DNA from 3 places in the Kocuria sp. NBRC 114282 genome. Region 2 is predicted to be linked to each of the others. Evidence: riboswitches for the same ligand, from Rfam matches in the RefSeq annotation. Region 2 holds a riboswitch; each other region holds the start of a gene.

Region 1 (3,267 bases), on a different contig from region 2:
TCCCGGGCGACGGCCTCCTGGCCGACATAGCGGATCGGGCCCACGAACTCGGGGAACGGCGGCTGATTGCCTGTCGAGATCCCGCTGGAGGGGTCGGTGTAGGCGTCCTGGAAGCGCTGCCGGTCACGACGGTCGCCGAAGCTCGTGAGCCGCACATGACCCGGCTCGGAGCGCACGGCCGGCTGGTTCCAGAGATCGACCGAGCCGGGGCCCAGTCCGTCGAGGCGGTCGAAGATGTAGTGCCACCAGGCGCCGTAGTCGGTGTCCTCGGACATGGCATGGCCGTACTCGCCGTCGTTGACGACGTCGATCCCCAGGTTCTTCTGGCGCTGGACGACGTCGACGACGGACTCGGTGAGCAGCTGGTCGTAGTCCTGCCCGCCGGTGCGGGCGCGGTTGGCCTCGATGAGCTGATCGGTGCGCGGCAGGGAGCCGGCGTGGGTGGTGAGGATGCGGTTCTCGGAGCGGTGCATGAAGAGGTTCCGTTCTGTGTGAGATGGGTATCCACTCGGAGGTGGGGAGAGGGGTCAGAAGAGGCGGCTCGAGGCGATCTGCGCGCCCTCGGCCAGCGACTCGAGCTTGGCCATGGCGATCTGCGGGTGCAGACGGCCGCCCAGCCCGCAGTCGGTCGAGGCGATGACGCGCTCGCGGCCCACGACGGAGGCGAAGCGCTCGATGCGCTCGGCCACCAGCTCCGGGTGCTCGACCACGTTGGTGGAGTGCGAGACGACGCCCGGGATGATGACCTTGTCCTCGGGCAGCCCGGCATCCGCCCACTCGCGCCACTCATGGCCGTGACGGGCGGAGGCCGCCTCGAAGGAGTAGCCGCCGGCGTCGATCTGCAGCAGGGGCTCGATCAGGTGCTTGAGCTCCAGGTCGGTCGTGTGCGGGCCGTGCCAGGAGCCCCAGCACAGGTGGAATCGGATCTGCTCCTGCGGCAGCCCGCGCAGCGCGTGGTTCAGCGCCTCGATCCGCAGCTGGATGAAGGAGCGGTAGTCCTCGAGCGAGGGCTCCGGGTTGATCTGGTCCCACGACTCGGCGATCGAGGGGTCGTCGATCTGCACGATCAGCCCGGCGTCGACGATCGCCTGGTACTCCTCGCGCATGGCATCGGCGCAGGCGTAGACGAGCTCCTCATCGGTGGCGTAGTACTCGTTGCTCACTCGGGCGCAGGAGCCGGGGGACAGCGCGGCGATGAAGCCCTTCTCGGCGCCGGAGCCCTCGAGCGCGGACTGGAGGTTCGCGATGTCCGCCTGCACGGCGTCGTGGCCGGTGTAGGTCAGCGGCCCGGTGATCTTGGGCTGGGCCACCCGCTTGCGGGCGGTGAGGATACCGGAGGACTGATCGGCGTAGGCCTCGGCGAAGCGCTGGCGGTCGCGGCGATCGGCGAACGACGTCAGCACGATATTGCCGGGCGAGGAGCGCCTGGCGCCGGCGTTCGGGTCCCAGCGGTCCTCGTCGGAGGGGCTCAGCCCGCCCAGGCGGGAGAAGGAGTAGTTCCACCAGGCGCCGTAGTCCACGGAGCTGGACATGGTGTGGCCGTACTCGCCGTCGTTGACGATGTCGATGCCGATCTCGGACTGCCGGGCGACGATGTCGCGTACGCCCTGCTGCATGGTGGCCACGAGCTCCTCCCACGAGATCGTGCCGGCCTGGTAGGCCTCGTTCGCGGCCAGCAGCTCGGGGGTGCGGGGCAGGGAGCCCACGTGGGTGGTCTGGATGCGGTCGGTGTTCAGCATGCGCGAAGGCACGTCCTTTCCATCGGTCCTGGCGGGAGCACCTCTGCGCTGGGGACGGATCCCCGCATGGTTGCTGCGACGTCTTCGAGCCAAGGTCTCTCGGTCGCTCGTGATGGTGACGCCGATCATCCTGCCATGCCGCGGGCGTCGCACCCAACCCACGAAAGCCGCCGAGTGGATCCCCAGTTGCGCTGTTCGCCCGAACAGCGCAACGGGGGATCCACTCGGCGGGGTGGGGGGTGGGGGAACGGAGGGTCAGCGGGGCATCGCTGCCGGGTCGTCGAACTCCTCCGGGGCGCGGAAGCGGGTCACGCCGCGCCGCTTGGCCAGCACAGCGCCGATGATCCACAGGAGAGCGAACAGGCCCGCCGTGAGCAGGATCTGCTGACGCACGCCGGGCACCGTCATGCCCAGGATCACGACGGCCACCATGCCCGCCAGCGCCACGTAGGACAGCACCGGGTAGCCCCAGGCCCTGAGCACGAGCTCGCGGCCCTCGCGCTCGGCGCGGCGGCGCAGCACCAGGTGGGAGACGATCGTCATGGTCCAGATGACGATCAAGGTGGAGCCCACGATGTTGAGCAGGATGCCCAGGATCTCCTCGGCCCACAGGTAGTTCAGCCCGACCGTCACGAAGCCGAAGGCCACCGAGGCCAGCACCGCGGCCACCGGCACGCCGCGGGGGTTGGTCCTGCTCAGCGCGACCGGTGCCAGGCTGCGGTGGGACAGCGAGAAGATCATCCGCGAGGCGCCGTACAGGTTGGCGTTCAGCGACGACAGCAGCGCGACGGTCACCACGACCGCCATGATGGAGGCGACGGCCGGAAGCCCCGCGGTGTTGAGCACGGCCACGAACGGGGAGGCCAGCAGGTTCTCGTCGTTCCACGGCATGGCCAGGACCATGATGGCCACGGAGCCCATGTAGAAGATCAGGATGCGCCACACGATGGTGCGGATCGCCCGGCCCACGTTCTTCTCGGGGTCCTCGGTCTCGGCCGCCGCCACGGCCACGATCTCGATGCCGCCGAAGGCGAAGGCCACGATCAGCAGGCCGGCGGCCACGCCTCCGATGCCGTTGGGCATGAAGCCGCCGTGGGCGGTGAGATTGGCCAGGCCGGGCGCCTCGGCCGTGGGCAGCAGGCCGATCACGAACAGCCCGCCGATCACCAGGAAGACGACGACGGCGGCGACCTTGAGCAGCGAGAACCAGAACTCGAACTCGCCGAACTGCCCCACGCCGATGAGGTTGATGGCGGTGAAGATGATCATGAAGATCAGCGCGAGCAGCCACTGCGGGGCGATGGGCCAGGCGGAGACCAGGATCTGGGCGGCCGCGGTGGCCTCGGCGGCGATCACGATGATCAGCTGCACCCACCACAGCCAGCCGACGGCGAAGCCCGCGGCCGGGCTGACGGCTCGGCCCGCATAGACGGAGAAGGCGCCGGAGGTGGGGTGATCGGCGACCATCTCGCCGAGCATGCGCATGATCAGGATGATCAGGAACCCGGCGACGACGTAGGACACGAGC
Region 2 (3,267 bases):
CCCGTCCTGCTCGGCGCCGGCCATGATCGGGTCGAGCCCGGACCAGGCGTCCACCTGCCCGCTGGTCAGGGCGGAGCGGCCGTCGGCGTGCTGGAGGTTGACCACGGTGGTCTCGTCGAAGCCCATATCCGCCGCTGATAGCGCCTGCAGCAGGAAGAAGTAGGGATCCGTGCCCTTGGTGGCCGCCACCGACCTGCCGCGCAGATCCTCGACCGAGCGCAGGGGCGAGTCCGCGGTGCGCACGAGTGCTGCCCACTCCGGCTGGGAGCAGATGTCGATCGCGCGGATGGGGGAGCGGTTGGTGCGCGCCAGCAGCGCGGCCGAGCCCGCGGTCGAGCCGATGTCGATCGCCCCGCCGCGCAGGAACTCGTTGGCCTTGTTGGACCCGGCCGAGAACGTCCAGTGGACCTCCTGGCCGCCCTCGGCGGCGACGGTCTCCAGCCAGCCCTTCTCGCGGATGATCAGCGACAGCGGGTTGTAGGTCGCGTAGTCCAGGTAGATCTCGGTGTCCGAGCCGGAGGCCATGCCGCGGCCCGGGCCCTCGCCCTCCATGACGCACCCGGACAGGGGCGCGGCGGCGGCCCCGACGGCGGCCAGGCCCAGCAGGCGACGACGCGTCAGCCCGCTCATGCCTCCACGCCCAGCAGGCCGAGCAGGTGCCTGCGGGCACCCGTCAGCTCGGGATCATCGCGGTGGCGCGGGCGGGGCGAGTCCACCGTGAGGATCTCCTGGATGCCCGCCGGCCCGCCCTCCGGCGGCGTCCCGAGCACGACCACGCGGTCGGAGAGCACCAGGGCCTCCTCGACGTCGTGGGTGACCAGCAGGACCGTCGTGGGATCGGCGGCGTGGATCTCCAGCAGCAGGTCCTGCATCTTCAGGCGCGTCAGTGCGTCGAGCGCGCCGAACGGCTCGTCGAGCAGCAGCACCTGCGGGTTGCGCGCCAGCGCCCGAGCCAGCGAGGCCCGCTGCGCCATGCCTCCGGAGATCTCCGACGGGCGATCCTCCGCATGCCTGGACAGCCCGACCAGCTCGAGCAGGTGGGCCACCCGCTGCTCGGCCTCGCGGCCGCGCACGCCGCGCGGCAGTCCGAGCGCCACGTTGCGGGCCACGGTGCGCCACGGCAGCAGCCGCGGCTCCTGGAAGCCCACCGCACAGCGGGGGTCCAGGCCGCGCACGGGCGCGTCGTCGATCAGGACCCGGCCGGCCGTGGCCGTGCCGAGACCGGCCACCGCGCGCAGCAGGGTGGACTTGCCGCAGCCCGACGGGCCCAGCACGGAGACGATCTCCCCGGGGCGGACCTCGAAGCTGACATCGGCCAGGACGTCGCGCCGGCGGCCCCCGGAAGACGGGAAGGACTTGCCGACCCGGTCGAAGGTCAGGGCGGCGGCATCGACCGTGCTCAGGGCGGACGGGGGTGCAGAGATCATCACATCACTCCATCGGTCCTGGCATTAGCACCTCGTGCCGCGGATGGACGGCACTGGTTGCTGCGGCGTCGACGAGCCAGGTCTCTCGTACCGCTCCGGATGGGAACCGGGGGTCATTCAATGCCCTGGTCCGGGGAGACAGCAAATCGGAGGACGAGCGGGGCAACGCGCGGCACGGGCTTCGCACCGTCGCCTCAGGTGTGCATAGGATGACGCTCACACGATCAAGAGTTCCGGCCCACAGCCCTGGCTGGCCGGACGGCAACCCTCTCCCGTAGCGGGGTGCCCCAGGTGAGGATCGGGCCGCTCGCTAGACCGCGTGCGGCAAGTACGGCGCACGCACGCGCTGGACCCGCAGGTTGGCCGCGGCATGAGCGGCGCACGGGGCGCGGGTCTGTCTTCTCAGGAGCAGCCTTCTATGGCCAAGCGGATCTCCCTGAACGCCTTCGACATGACCTGCGTGGATCACCAGAGCTTCGGGCTGTGGCGCCACCCGCGCTCGCGGGCCACGGAATACAACACGATCGAGTACTGGACGAACCTGGCCCAGGTGCTCGAGCGGGGCCGCTTCGACGCCCTGTTCCTGGCCGATGTGGTCGGCATCTACGACATCTACCGCAACTCGGCCGCCCCCTCGATCGCCGGCGGCGCGCAGGTCCCGGTCAACGATCCGTTCATGCAGATCTCCGCCATGGCCGCGGTGACGAAGAACCTCGGCTTCGGCGTGACCAGTGCGGTCACCTACGAGCAGCCGTACACGCTGGCCCGCAAGTACGCGACGCTGGATCATCTGACCCGCGGGCGCGTGGGCTTCAACGTGGTGACCTCCTACCTGCCCTCGGCCGCCGAGAACCAGGGCCTGCCCACGCAGATCGAGCACGACGAGCGCTACGAGCTCGCCGAGGAGTTCCTCGACGTCTGCTACAAGCTGTGGGAGGGCTCCTGGGAGGACGACGCCGTCGTGAAGGACGTGGAGCGCGGGATCTACGCCGATCCGGCCAAGGTCCACCCGATCCAGCACCAGGGCAAGCACTTCACGGTGCCTGGTGCGGCGCTCACCGAGCCCAGCCCGCAGCGCACGCCGCTGATCTTCCAGGCCGGAGCGTCCTCGCGCGGTCAGGCCTTCGCCGGCAAGCACGCAGAGGCCGTGTTCATCGGCGCCCTGCGCCCGGACCTCACCCGGCACATGACCGACCGGATCCGCGACAAGGTCGAGGCCGAGGGGCGCGATCGGAACGACGTGAAGATCTACGCGATGCTCTCCGTCGTGGTCGACGAGACCGACGAGAAGGCCCAGGCCAAGTACCGCGAGTACCAGAGCTATGCCAGCCTGGAGGCCTCGCAGGCCATCATCGGCGGCTGGTCCGGGCTGGATCTGTCCAAGTTCCAGGAGGACGAGGTCCTGAACTATGTCAAGACCGAGGCCATCCAGTCCTTCCTCACTCCGTTCACCATGCAGGACGGGGCCAAGCAGTGGACCCGCGAGGAGATCGCCCGCCACTGCGCGATCGGCGGCATGGGCGACGTGGTCGTGGGCTCCCCGCAGACCGTGGCCGATCAGCTCGAGACCTGGATCGACGAGGGCGGGCTGGACGGGATCAACCTGGCCTACCACGTGTCCCCGGGCTCGTTCGAGGACTTCGTGGAGCACGTGGTCCCGGAGCTGCAGAAGCGCGGCCGCTACCGCACGGACTACGACGGGCCCACCCTGCGCGAGAACGTCTACGGCGCCGGGCAGACCAAGGTGCTCGACACCCACCCGGCGGCCAAGTACCGCGGGGCCTACGTGGGCAAGCCGTCCACGGCGGACACCCCGTCGCGGGATCTGTCGCAGGGCTGA
Region 3 (3,267 bases), on a different contig from region 2:
AAGCGCCCCGTCCCTCGTCGAGAGGGGCGGGGCGCTTCGTCTCCTCCGGGCCAGGGGGCGTGCGCGGAAGGGGGGCGCGTCCAACGCGCTCCGGCAGCGCTGGAGGCAGGTCGGCATACTGGAGCCATGTCCGAGATCTCCAGCGAACAGCGTCCCGCCCCCGAGGCTCCCCTGTGGGCCGAGTCCCAGCGCCGCATCTGCATCCTGGGCTCGACCGGCTCCATCGGCACGCAGGCGCTCGACGTCGTGCGCACCGCCGCGGCGTCGGCCGATCAGCAGGCCCCATTCCGGGTGGTGGCCCTGGCGGCCGGCTCGTCGAACCTCGAGCTGCTCGCGGAGCAGGCCGTCGAGACCCGGGCCCCGCTCGTGGCGACGTCCGGCGATGTCCAGGACGCGGCGCTGCTCGAGCGCATGATCGCCTCGCGGGTCCTGGCGCTGGGGGAGGACTATTCCCCGCAGATCCTCGCGGGATCGAAGGCCGCCGTGCAGGCGGCGCGAGCGCCGGAGGCCGATCTCGTCCTCAACGGCATCACCGGCTCGATCGGGCTGGCCCCCACCCTTGCCGCCCTGGAGGCCGGCAAGCTGCTGGCCCTGGCCAACAAGGAGTCGCTGATCGCCGGCGGTGAGCTGGTGCGCCGGGCCGCGCAGGCCTCCCCGCACGACGACCCGCTGATCCCCGTGGACTCCGAGCACTCAGCCCTGGCCCAGGCGCTGCGCAGCGGCGCGTCGGCAGAGGTCGATCGGCTCGTGCTGACGGCCTCCGGCGGACCCTTCCGCGGGCGCTCGCGCGATTCCCTGCGGGACGTGCGCCCGCAGGACGCCCTGGCCCATCCCACCTGGGACATGGGGCTGATGGTGACCACGAACTCCTCGACCATGGTCAACAAGGCCCTCGAGGTCCTCGAGGCCCACCTGCTCTTCGACATCCCCTTGGAGCGCATCGACGTGGTGGTGCACCCGCAGTCCGTCGTGCACTCGATGGTGCAGTTCGTGGACGGCTCCACCATGGCTCAGGCCTCCCCGCCGGACATGCGCCTGCCGATCGCGCTGGGCCTCGGCTGGCCGCATCGGGTCCCGGGCGCCGCCTCGCCGTGCGACTGGACTCAGGCGGCGATCTGGAGCTTCGAGCCGCTGGATGAGGAGGCCTTCCCAGCGGTGCGTCTGCTCAAGGAGGCGGCGGCTTCAGGGCCCACCGGCCCTGCCGTGTTCAACGCCGCGAACGAGCAGGCGGTCCTGGCCTTCCACGCCGGGCGCCTGCGCTTCCTGGAGATCGTCGAGCTCGTGGCCGAAGTCGTGCGGGAGCATGAGCCCGTCGACGAGCTGAGCCTCGAATCGGTGCTGGCAGCCGAGGCCTGGGCTCGCTCCCGCGCTGATGAGCTGGTGAGGCAGAGGCGTCGATGAGCCGGGACGCGGCCGACGTGCAGTCGGTGCCTGAGCCAGAGCCCGTGCCAGGCCTCGTGGGGGGCTCGCCCGCACCGGACTCAGATGCTAGGATCTGCGCCGGATGACGAGATCCGGCGCGAAGCTCTGGCTGGCCGGACGGCAACCCTCTCACCGTGGTGGGGTGCCCCAGATGACCATCCGGCTCCGGTTCCGCACCGCGGCAAGCACGGATTTGGGTTCGTGCGCAGCATCGATGCGCACGCCTGACGTTCAGCGCCGCCGGTCACCCCGATGGGATCGGACAGCTCGCTGAACGAAAGGCAACCCCTCCCATGCGCGCACACCGTCTCTCCGCCCTGGCCATGACCACAGTCCTCGGCCTGACCCTCGCCGGCTGCGGCGGCGGCGGCGACTCCGATGAGGCCCCCTACGACGACGGGGTCATCAAGATCGGCGTCGTCGGCACCACCCCCGTGAACGAGGCCCTCGTGGAGAAGGCCGAGGAGGAGGGCATCACCGTCGAGCTGGTCGAGCTCTCCGAGTACAGCCAGGTCAACCCGGCGACCGTCTCCGGCGACGTCGACATGAACTGGTTCCAGCACATCGCGTACCTGGCGGACTACAACAACAGCTCCGGGGAGAGCATCACCCCGATCGCCTCGACCTCGATCTACCCGCTGGGCCTGTACTCCAACAAGTACGAGTCGCTCGAGGACATCCAGGACGGCGACGAGATCGCCATCCCCAACGACTCGATCAACCAGTCGCGCGCGCTGCTGCTGCTGCAGGCCAACGGCCTGGTCGAGTTCACCTCGGACACCACCGCCCCGACCGAGTCGGACATCGACACCGAGGCCTCGAAGGTCTCCGTCACCCCGGTCTCGGCCGAGCAGACCGTGCTGTCTCTGGACTCCGTGGCCGGCTCCGTCATCAACAACGACTTCCTGGCCCGCGGCGACATCGATCCCGATTCGGCCCTGGCCTCCGACGGCGCCGAGAACGAGAACGCCCGTCCGTACGTGAACCTGTTCGCCACCACCGAGGCCAACAAGGACGACGAGACCCTCCACAAGGTCGCCGATCTCTTCCACACCCCGGAGGTCGAGGAGGCCGAGAAGGAGGACAGCAAGGGCACCGCGGTGACCATGGACCTCTCGCAGGAGGAGCTGGAGCAGGTCCTCTCCGATTACGAGGAGGACCTCCAGAAGTGACCCCGGCCGAGCAGTTCCACCCCGGCAGCGAGCCGGTGGCCGAGGCCGCTGACACGCAGCGGCGTCGGCCCGGGCCCGAGACCGAGGCGATCGTGCGCTTCGACGGCGTCACCAAGTCCTTCACCACGGGCAAGGGCAGGACCAAGCGGGACGTGACCGCAGTCGACGATGTCACCCTCGACATCCGCCGAGGCGAGATCTTCGGCGTGATCGGCTACTCGGGTGCCGGCAAGTCCACGCTCGTGCGCCTGATCAACGGCCTGGAGCCGGTGACCTCCGGCGTCGTCGAGGTCGACGGCCGCCGGGTCGACGGCCGCACCGAGAATCAGCTGGCCCCGATCCGTCGCGACATCGGCATGATCTTCCAGCAGTTCAACCTGTTCACGTCGCGCTCCGTGGCCGGCAACGTCGAGTACCCGCTGAAGCAGGCGGGCTGGTCGGCGGCCGATCGCAGGGCGCGCGTGAAGGAGCTGCTCGAGTTCGTCGGGCTCTCTGAGCGGGCGGGCAACTACCCCGAGCAGCTCTCGGGCGGGCAGAAGCAGCGCGTGGGCATCGCCCGGGCGCTGGCTGCCAACCCCAAGATCCTGCTGGCCGACGAGTCCACCTCCGCACTGGACCCGGAGACCACCCAGGAGGTGCTGGCGCTGCTGCGCCGGGCCAACCGGGAGTTCGG

The links. A riboswitch is a leader RNA that binds a small molecule or an ion and turns the genes downstream of it on or off. The one in region 2 is predicted to bind S-adenosylmethionine.
Region 1: it holds a riboswitch for S-adenosylmethionine, as region 2 does, so the genes downstream of both, QSJ40_RS00985 (cobalamin-independent methionine synthase II family protein) here and QSJ40_RS11370 (ABC transporter ATP-binding protein) in region 2, are expected to answer to the same signal.
Region 3: it holds a riboswitch for S-adenosylmethionine, as region 2 does, so the genes downstream of both, QSJ40_RS10355 (MetQ/NlpA family ABC transporter substrate-binding protein) here and QSJ40_RS11370 (ABC transporter ATP-binding protein) in region 2, are expected to answer to the same signal.

What each region holds. Positions count from the first base shown of each region.
Region 1 is NZ_BSQO01000001.1:204,207-207,473, forward strand. Features, by position in the region: gene QSJ40_RS00980 (cobalamin-independent methionine synthase II family protein) at 1-473, opposite strand, end outside; gene QSJ40_RS00985 (cobalamin-independent methionine synthase II family protein) at 528-1,739, opposite strand; SAM riboswitch class I at 1,756-1,858, opposite strand; gene QSJ40_RS00990 (amino acid permease) at 1,995-3,267, opposite strand, start outside.
Region 2 is NZ_BSQO01000008.1:42,096-45,362, forward strand. Features, by position in the region: gene QSJ40_RS11365 (aliphatic sulfonate ABC transporter substrate-binding protein) at 1-630, opposite strand, end outside; gene QSJ40_RS11370 (ABC transporter ATP-binding protein) at 627-1,427, opposite strand; SAM riboswitch class I at 1,426-1,533, opposite strand; SAM riboswitch class IV at 1,650-1,764, shown strand; gene QSJ40_RS11375 (LLM class flavin-dependent oxidoreductase) at 1,846-3,267, shown strand.
Region 3 is NZ_BSQO01000006.1:34,512-37,778, forward strand. Features, by position in the region: gene dxr (1-deoxy-D-xylulose-5-phosphate reductoisomerase) at 127-1,401, shown strand; SAM riboswitch class IV at 1,504-1,616, shown strand; gene QSJ40_RS10355 (MetQ/NlpA family ABC transporter substrate-binding protein) at 1,716-2,594, shown strand; gene QSJ40_RS10360 (methionine ABC transporter ATP-binding protein) at 2,630-3,267, shown strand, end outside.